Regions from separate parts of the Clostridium sp. LIBA-8553 genome, predicted to be linked through region 1. Evidence: riboswitches for the same ligand, from Rfam matches in the RefSeq annotation. Region 1 holds a riboswitch; the other holds the start of a gene.
The links. Region 1 has a riboswitch for cobalamin ahead of AC2JAQ_RS07015 (ABC transporter substrate-binding protein). Riboswitches for the same ligand answer to the same signal wherever they lie in the genome.
Positions count from the first base shown of each region.

Region 2: it holds a riboswitch for cobalamin, as region 1 does, so the genes downstream of both, AC2JAQ_RS00515 (energy-coupling factor ABC transporter permease) here and AC2JAQ_RS07015 (ABC transporter substrate-binding protein) in region 1, are expected to answer to the same signal.

Region 1 is NZ_CM173489.1:1,580,955-1,586,086, reverse strand. It holds gene AC2JAQ_RS07030 (Dph6-related ATP pyrophosphatase) at 1-50, opposite strand, end outside; gene AC2JAQ_RS07025 (ABC transporter ATP-binding protein) at 60-815, opposite strand; gene AC2JAQ_RS07020 (FecCD family ABC transporter permease) at 820-1,851, opposite strand; gene AC2JAQ_RS07015 (ABC transporter substrate-binding protein) at 1,838-2,755, opposite strand; cobalamin riboswitch at 3,066-3,241, opposite strand; gene cobD (threonine-phosphate decarboxylase CobD) at 3,322-4,386, opposite strand; gene cbiB (adenosylcobinamide-phosphate synthase CbiB) at 4,383-5,132, opposite strand, start outside.
Region 2 is NZ_CM173489.1:122,586-127,717, forward strand. It holds gene nagH (hyaluronoglucosaminidase) at 1-2,053, shown strand, start outside; cobalamin riboswitch at 2,386-2,585, shown strand; gene AC2JAQ_RS00515 (energy-coupling factor ABC transporter permease) at 2,887-3,630, shown strand; gene AC2JAQ_RS00520 (energy-coupling factor ABC transporter substrate-binding protein) at 3,630-3,938, shown strand; gene cbiQ (cobalt ECF transporter T component CbiQ) at 3,925-4,695, shown strand; gene AC2JAQ_RS00530 (ATP-binding cassette domain-containing protein) at 4,710-5,132, shown strand, end outside.

The DNA of each region.
Region 1 (5,132 bases):
AATGTACTATCCTTTCCACAACTATATGATACAACAAATTTCTTTTTCATATTGTCCACCTACTTCCATTTTTCTAATGCTTCTAGCATAAATTTTCTAATATCTATTTTATAAACATCTTTAATTTTATAACTATTTAATATTTCCCTTGCTTTTCCATGGCTATAAATTTGGCCCTCTTTAATAAGAATTACGTCCTCACTAAACATTTGAACTAAATTTAAATCATGTAAAACCCCTATAACTGTTTTATTATTTTCTTTTGTCCATTTATTTATGTAATCTAAAATTTCAATTTGACATTTTAAGTCTAAATGATTAGTTGGCTCATCTAAAAGTAGTATATCAGGCTCCTGAGCAAAGGCTCTTGCTAAATAAACTCTCTGAAGTTGTCCACCTGATAATTCATTTATAAGTTTATCTTTTTCTTCTAACAAACCAACACTTTCAATACACTTTAATACTATATCCTTATCTTCATTACTGAGACTTGAAAAAATACCATTTATGTGAGCATATCTTCCTAAAGCAACTGTTTCAAATACAGTATAAGAAAAGTATATTTCAGAATTTTGACTCATTAAAGCAACTTTTTTAGCTAAATCTTTTCTTTTAATCTTTTTAATTTCTACTCCATCTAGCTTTATTTCTCCCTTATATTCTATAAGGTTAGCTAAAGCTTTTAATATTGTGGATTTCCCACATCCATTTGGTCCTATTATAGAAATATTTTCTCCCCTATTGACCTTAAAAGATATGTTATGTACAACATCATTTTCATCGTACCCACAGCATAAGTTTTTAACTTCTAGCAAAATATCACCTACTTCTTTTTCCAAAATAAATGTAAGCAAAAAATGGTGCTCCAATTAAAGCTGTAATTGCCCCTACTGGCAATTCTGATGGTGAAATTAATGTTCTTGAAACTAAATCTGTTAGTACCATAAGTGTTCCTCCAAGTATAATGCTCATTGGAATTACTACTTTATGATTAGAACCAAATATTTTTCTAACTATATGAGGAGTTATAAGGTCAATAAAGCCTATAACACCACTTAAAGCAACTGCGCTTCCAGTTAAAATAGCAATTGAAATAAGTAGTCTTTTTTTTACCTTTTCAGTTTCAACACCTACGGTCTTTGCACTCTCTTCTCCAAAACTTAAAATATCCATTTCTTTTGTATATCTTAATACCATAAAGACTCCAATCAAAAAAAATGGGAGACCAGCCAAAACATAGGACCAACTTTTCATAGCAAATGATCCCATTTGCCACATAGTAATAGCCTTTATATCCTCACTACATAATGCTGTTATGGTTGTTAACATGGCACTAGTAAAAAGCGATAGAACCATTCCAGCTAATATTACTGTATTATTTGAAAGTCCTCTGTCTACTTTATTTGAAAAAATTATCACTGCGAAAATAGTAAAAACTCCACATAAAAATCCTATAATAGGCATAGCTAAATTGCCTATAAAAGGTATTGTTATACCAAGAACTATGTATATTCCAACTCCTAAAGAAGCTCCTGATGAAACTCCTAAAGTATATGGTGATGCTAAAGGATTTTTTAAAATTGATTGAATTACAGCTCCACTAACTGCAAGGGAAGCTCCAACTCCAAATGCTAATAAAACTCTAGGTAATCTAATTACCCAAATAATTGCTACGTCCTCTGGTTTGATACCAGCTCTAAGTGGAATATCAAAAATCTTATTTCCAACTATAGAAATAGTATCCCATATATTAATATTGGAACTTCCAATAGAAGTTCCAATACAAAGTACTAATAATACTAATGGAATAGATAGTGTTATTAGTAATTTTCTCTTTTTAGATTCCTGCATATTGTTCTGGATAAATATCCTTTGCTATTTGTTTTAAAGCACTTATCACATATTGACTTCCACGTGATGTTGCATTTTTATCTACTAAGAATATTTGATTATCCTTAACAGCAGTTATTGTATTCCAACCTGGACGTTTAGCAATTAAATCTGTTGCATTTTCAATATAATCTTCATTTGTTAAAATCACATCTGGATTTGCTTTTATAACAGCTTCTTCACTTGGTGAAATCCATCCTCTTTCATTTGCAAATACATTTTCTGCTCCAACTATAGTTAATAGATTGTTTAAGAAAGTATCACTTCCAAAGCTGTATAAATTTGGACTTGACCCAATTTCAAAGTAAACAGTCTTTTTATCTTTTATAGTTTCACCTATAGTTTTAATTTTGTTTACTTCACTTTTCATTTCATCAACCATTTTGTTTCCTTCAGACTCTGTTCTAGTTAACTTAGCTAAGAAATTTATATCTTCGTATATTCCATCAATGCTTTCACTAGTTGGAATATAAACTACTGGTATTCCAGCATCCTTTAAAACCTTAAATGGGTCTTCTTTACCTTCCCTATTATGACCTGAAGCTATTATTACATCAGGCTTAAGGGCCAAAATAGCCTCAGCATCTGGATTTCTAAAATCTATTTTAGGTATATCTGGGTTTAATCCTTTTACATCTGCTGAGTATTTATCAATACCTACGATTTTATCACCTAAGCCTAAACCTACTAATATTTCTGTATTAGACGGTGCTGTTGATACTATTCTTTGGATTTTTTTTGGTACTGTAAATTCAGTTCCTTCCATATCTTTCATTGTTACCGTTTTGCTTCCACAGCCAACAAATAACAGTAATGACATTACTATTAAAGTTACTAGGGAAATTAATTTTTTAAAGTTTTTCATATTTTTCCTCCATTTTTGCCTTTGTAATTTCTTAAGTCATATGAAGGATTTTTTATTTGATTTTAAGTAATGATTTTAATATGTATTTAATATTGCTAAGTACCCCTACAACCTATAAAAGCAAATTTGAAATTTCTTAAATTAAGGTTAAAGCATCACTAATAATCAAATTTCTCTTTCATAAAACTTAACAATTAAATATTTGAGGTTTAAGATTAATACGTAGAAAATAAAAAAACATACCCATTCGAAGGTATGTTAAGTATATTCTGAAAGCGTACGCATCCTATTACCTTACCCTCAGAAGATAATAGTATTCGCATAAAAGGCAGGTATCCCGACTTTGCTTCATCCTCTATCTCGTCTTCCCACATAAAAATGCAGTGACATATTGAGATTTCGTCAGCTTCACGGTTACTGAGGTAGTTGAAGATTTTAACTTCATTCCCTATTAAGTGAAATCACACCAATTATGAATCAATCAACTTGATTATATTATTATATTTTATTATTGTCAAACACCTTATCTACTTTAAATTTATCTTTTTAATAAAAATGTAAATAAACTATTTTAAAATCTTTGAAAGCACTTCTAAAAGTCTTTCATTTTCTTCTCTTCTTCTAACTGCAACTCTATAATAACTATTGTCTAAACCTACATAATTATTACAACTTCTTATTATTAATCCTTGTTTAATTAGTTCTTCCCTTAAATTTAATTCTCTGTTTAATTTAAAGAATAAAAAATTAACAGCTCCCTTAAAAACATTAATATCTTTAAAATCTTTTAAACCATTATATAAAAATTTATTTTCTTTTTTTACGTAAGCTACGCTATTTTTTATATACTTAACTTCTTTTAATGCCTCTCTTCCAGCATAGTCCGCCACTGTATTTACACTCCAAGGAGTCGCAACAGAATTTATTTTTTTTATCATTTCAAAATCTGAGCTTAATCCATAACCTAATCTTATACCTGGGAAAGCAAAAAGCTTAGTTAATGATTTAACCACAATTAAATTATCAAAATCATCTAGATATTCAATAACAGAGTATTTTTCATTATTTTCAACAAAATCTAGAAATGATTCATCAAAAACAACTTTTATATTCATCTCTTTTGCCTTTTTCAAAACTCTTAATGAAAATTCTTTCTCTATTAAAGCTCCTGTTGGATTGTTTGGATTACATAAAAATATTATGTCTAAATCATCTTTTATTTCATCTATAAATCCATTATCTAATGAATATCTATCTTTTAATATATAATGATTCACTTTGCATTCTAGAGATTTTAAAGCATCCTCGTATTCTGAAAAAGTAGGTGCTATTATAAGAGCATTTTTAGGTTTAATTCCTCTTACTATGTTAAAAATCACTTCTGCAGCTCCGTTACCTAAAACTATTTTATCTAAATCTACTTTCTCGAAACTTGAAATTTCTTTTTTAAGTTCATAATAAGTTATATCTGGATACCTTTCTATTGAGTTTATTCCTCTAATCATTGCCTCTTTTACTTTTTCTGAAATCCCCATAGGGTTTATATTAGCAGAAAAATCAATTATATCCTCTTCTTTTAACCCATAAACTCTTTTTATTTCTTCTACATTACCACCATGTCCTAAATTCATATGATCACCTCTAAAGCAAATCTAATAATAAGAGCTATTACCATTCCTAAAAATGAAACTAACCCCAAAATTTTATTAGTCTTGTAAACATCTGAAATTTCTATTTTCTTTTTAGCTTCTCCTATTGTTGGCTTTTCTATAAGTTTTCCAAAATAATAATTTGCTCCTCCAAGTTTTATTCCTAAAGCCCCTGCAACTGCTGCCTCTGGATGAGCACTATTAGGACTTGAATGATTATATCTGTCTCTCTTATATATTTTTAAACTTCCTTTATAATTAAGTCTTAAAACAAATGAAGCAATTACTATTAGATAAGCTGTTAATCTAGCAGGAATATAATTAAATATATCATCAAGCTTTGCTGAAACAAATCCAAAATCCTTATATTTATCATTTTTATATCCAAACATAGAATCACATGTATTTACTGCCTTATATAGAAAAGCTAATGGTGCTCCTCCAATACCAGCAAAAAACAATGGTGCTATAATACCATCTGACATATTTTCAGCAACTGTTTCTACTACAGCTCTTACTATAGCTTCTTCATCTAAGTTTTCTGTATCCCTTCCTACTATATAAGATAATTGCTTTCTAGCCTTAACAATATCTCCTTCATTTAAAATTTTAATTACTTTAAGGCCCTCAACTTTAAGCCCCTTGGCTGAAATACAAAAATAAATAAGTACTCCAGATATTAAAGTTTCTAAAATAGGATTAATCCTATTTGCAGTATGTACAATTCC
Region 2 (5,132 bases), 1.5 Mb from region 1:
GAGTGATGAATTAGAAAGCGCAGGAAATAAAGAGAATGTATATACAAATACAGAGATAGAATTATTATCCTTAGCTAAGGAAGATGTAACTAAGTTATTGCCATTAGATAATATAACTTTAAATACTGGGGAGTATGTTGGTGTTGAATTAGATCGTATTAAGGATTTAAGTACTATTAATTTTGAAGTTTCAAATGATACAGGATTAAAACTACAAAGCTCTATGAATGGTGTTGAATGGACTGATATAACAGACCTTAACACTTTAGAAGATGGAAGATATGTAAGGTTATTAAATACAAGCAATGAGGCTGTTAACTTTAATTTAACTAAGTTTGAGGTTAATTCAACTGAGGTTTATGAACCATCTTTAGTTGAAGCTTATGTTGGGGATACTGGAGCGAAAAAAGCTGTAGATGGAGACTTAAAAACAAGTGTTAAGTTTAATGGAGCTCCTAAATTTGGAGATACTATAGTTTATGACCTAGGACAAGATATACTTGTAGATAACTTAAAGTATGTTGTATTAGATACTGAGATTGACCATATAAGAGATGGTAAAATCCAATTATCTTTAGATGGTGAAACTTGGACAGATGCAATTACTATTGGAGATGGAGTAGAAAATGGTGTAGATGATATGTATGCTAAACCATTAGAAAACGGATATATACATGGAAACCAATCAGGTGGAATAGTTCCAATAGATAGTGCTTATGTTGAAGGAGCTAATTTAAATCAAAAGGCTAGATATGTAAGAATATTATTTACTGCTCCATATAGACATCGTTGGACTGTTATAAACGAGCTTATGATAAACAATGGAGAGTATATTCCTACAGTAAATGACCCAACTTATATTTCAAATCCAATTGAAGAAAGAGGGTTTGCTCCAAAGAATTTAAAAGATGGAGATTTAACTACTTCATACAAACCTAATACTAATAATGGTGAGATAAATGAAGGAAGCATAACTTATCGTCTATCAGAGAAAACTGATGTTAGAAAGGTTACTATAGTTCAAGATGGAAGCTCAATATCTAATGCTAAGGTTATGGCTAGAGTTGGAGATGGCAGTGAGAATGTAACTGATGAATGGGTTCAATTAGGTACATTAAGTAATAGCTTAAATGAATTCATAAATCGTGATTATAGCAATATTTATGAAATAAAGATTGAGTGGACAGATGTTGCTCCAAACATTTATGAAATAATAACTTTAAATCAAGAGTTTGAGTTCCCAGTGAACGATGCTTTAAGAGCAAAATATGATGAACTTGTTGATTTAAATGGAGATGAGTATACTTTAAGTAGTTTTGAGGCTTTAAAAGAAGCATTAGATAATGCAAAAGATATTTTAGATGATTCTAATTCTTCTCAAAAGAAAATAGACAAGGCTTTAGAAAAATTAAGCAAGGCAGAAGAAGGATTAGCTTTAAGAGCAACTGATTTTGAAGCTTTCGATGAAGTCTTAGCTTTAGGAAATTCTTTAGTAGAAGAAGATTACACAGCTGAATCATGGGCTGGATTCAGTGAAAAATTAGCACTTGCTAATGAAGCTGATAAAAATAGAGCAGATTATACTCAAGAGCAAATAAATCAAATAGTATCTGACTTAGATGCTTCAATAAAAGCTTTAGTTAAAGATATTCCAGAAGTTGATAAAGCAGATTTAGAAGCTTTAATCAACCAAGGTAAATCCTTAGTAGAAGAGGCTGTAGAAGGTTTTGAAGTTGGTGAATACCATAAAGGAGCTAAGGCTGCTTTAACAAATGAAATCAATAAGGCTGAAGAAATATTCAATAAGGAAGATACTACTCAAGAGGAAATAAACTCAGCTAAAGAAGCTTTAAATAGTGCAATAGAAATCTTCAACTCTCTAATAATTGAGGAAAGTACAGGAGACTTCAATGGTAATGGAAAGATTGATATAGGTGACTTAGCAATGGTTTCTAGAAACTATGGAAGTAATAATACTTCTCTTGATTTAAATAAAGATGGAGTTGTTGATGAATATGAAATAAGCTTTATAAATCATAGAATATTAAACTAAGATAATTTTTAGGGTAAAATTAAATTTTAGAATTTAAGGGATCATATAGGTATTTAAAATCAAGTTTATAGTATTAATCTAAAAGTTAGTGTTATAAATTGTGATTTGGTATCTAAATATGATCCCTTTTAGTTTCAAAAATATCTTCATAAAATGAATTTAAGTGAAAAGATAAAATAAAATTAATTGAAGAAAAGGTAAACAAAATTATATTTTAGTTTAAAGGAAAAAACTTCGAAAATAATGCTGTATAGGGCATAGTTTCTATGAAAATTTATATAGTTTAATTGTAAATCAATTCTTTATACTATATAATGTTAATGAATTATTAAATTAAATATTTAGAAATAGGTTAGATAGTTAGCTTGAAAACTATCCATTAAAAGGGAAGTTGGGTTTAAATCCCACGCGGTCCCGCCGCTGTAATAGAGGAGTCTTTTGTATTTAAAACCACTGAAACATAAGGTTTTGGGAAGGTTACAAAAGGTGATGATACTTAAGCCAGAAGACCTGCCTGTTTTTAAAACATCAAATCCTACGGGAAATAGGAGGTGTTGTGCTTTGGTAAGTTATATTTTTTTTAGAATTTTTATAGCCCCTAGACGCAATGTCTAGGGGTTTTTATTTTTAGAATTAAATTTTTATCTTAAAAGAGCAGGGAATGTATATCTTTACTTACTTGAAATTATGTAGGAGTAATATATTTGCTTTTACAGATTTTTAGTAAAAGTAGTAAGGGCGTTAGATAAGACTTTTAAGGCTAAAGATAATAGAAGCCTATTTTAAGGAATGGAGATACAAAACAAAAATATAATTTAAGGAGTAGAATTATTATGTCAAAAAAGAATCAAGTATTTTTAGGATTTTTATTAATGTTCTTATTAATACCAAGAAGTGTTTCAGCTATGCATATTATGGAAGGATTTTTACAACCTAAGTGGTGTATAGCATGGGGTGTTATAACTATACCTTTTATAGTATTAGGACTATTTTCTATCAAGAAAAAAGTTGGAAATAATCCAAGACTAAAAATATTATTAGCTATGGCAGGGGCTTATGCTTTTGTGCTTTCAGCATTAAAGCTTCCATCAGTTACAGGTAGTTGCTCACATCCTACAGGGGTTGGGCTTGCAGCAATATTATTTGGACCTACAGCAGCATCAGTTTTAGGACTTATCGTTCTTTTATTCCAAGCATTACTTTTAGCACATGGAGGACTTACAACTCTCGGAGCTAATACTTTTTCAATGGCTGTTGTTGGACCTTTAGTATCATATGGACTTTATAAATTAGTGAAAAAACTTAATGGACCAACATGGTTAGGAGTATTTTTAGCATCAGCTCTTGGTGACTTAGCAACATATATGGTTACTTCAGTTCAATTAGGACTAGCTTTCCCAGCAGAAGTTGGTGGAGTTATGGCTTCAGTTATGAAGTTCATGGGTATATTTGCTATAACTCAAATTCCTTTAGCTATAAGCGAGGGAATATTAACTGTTATAATATTTAACACAATAGAAAACTATGCAAAAGATGATTTAATGGAACTTAATATTATTTCAAGGGAGGTAAAATAATGAAAAATAAAAGAGTAGTAACTAATGTAATATTAATTTTATTAGTTGTATTTATTACAATTATACCTTTCTTTGTGGCTAAGAATGGTGAGTTCGGTGGATCTGATGATCAAGCAGAAGAAGCAATAACACAAATAGATGAAAGTTATGAACCGTGGTTTTCACCTATATTTGAACCTGCAAGTGGAGAAATAGAGAGTTTATTATTTGCTCTACAAGCAGCTATAGGAGCTGGAATAATTGGGTTTGGATTAGGTTATTTAAAGGGTAAAAAGAAAGTGAACGACGAAGTAAATGATAAACATTGATAAATATGCTTATTCATCAAAATTAAAAGTTATTAATCCGGCAGAAAAGATGTTTTTTGCGTTGATAACTTTAGGGGTATGCCTTTGGGCAAATAATTGTATTGTTTCTATGCTTGTAATAAGTCTTATGACTTTTTTAATAACTAAGGTTGGAAAAACAAAATTAAGTGTTTTTATAAAATTGATGATGGTACCAATAGCTTTTTTAATAATAGGTATCTTAACAATAGTTATAAGTTATTCATTAAATAGAGAGACTTTTCTAGTGTCAATTAAGTTCTTCAATGGATGGATTGGAGTCTCTAAAAGTGGAATTTTTCAAGGAATTAATATGTTTTTAAAGGTAATGGGATCTCTGAGTTGTTTATATTTTATATCTTTGACAACACCAATGATAGATGTAATATCAGTTTTATCAAAGCTAAGGATACCAAGCTTTTTAATAGAATTAATAAGCTTAGTATATAGGTTTATATTTATAATTTTAGAGACCTCAGAAATGATGTTTATATCGCAGAATTCAAGGTTAGGATATAGAGATATAAGAACATCGTATAAATCTTTAGGAGCTCTTGCATCAACATTATTTATACGTTCATTTAAAAGAGCTAATGATTTGTATACAGCTTTAGAGGCTAGAGGATATAATGGGGAGCTTAAGGTTTTAGAAGAAAAACCTCAAAAAAGGAGCTACATTTACATTTTAACTATAATCATTAACCTGATTTTTATAGGAATAGCTATATTTATTAAGTAGAGTAGGAGGATTTTATGGAAGACTATATATTAAAAGTAGAAGGGCTTAATTATAATTATTCAGATGGAACTCATGCTCTAAAGGGTATAGATATGAATATAAAAAGAGGAGAAGTAACGGCTATATTAGGAGGAAATGGTGTAGGGAAATCTACTTTATTTCAAAACTTTAATGGTATATTAAAGCCTTCTTCAGGAAGAATACTTTTTGAAAATAATCCAATTGATTACTCTAGGAAAGGAATTATGAAACTTAGAGAATCTATAGGAATTGTTTTTCAAGACCCTGATAATCAGCTTTTTTCAGCCAGTGTATACCAGGATGTTTCCTTTGGGGCTGTGAATATGAAACTACCAGAGGACGAAATTAGAAGAAGAGTAGATAATGCATTAAAAAGAACTGGTATAGAACATCTAAAAAATAAACCAACTCATTGT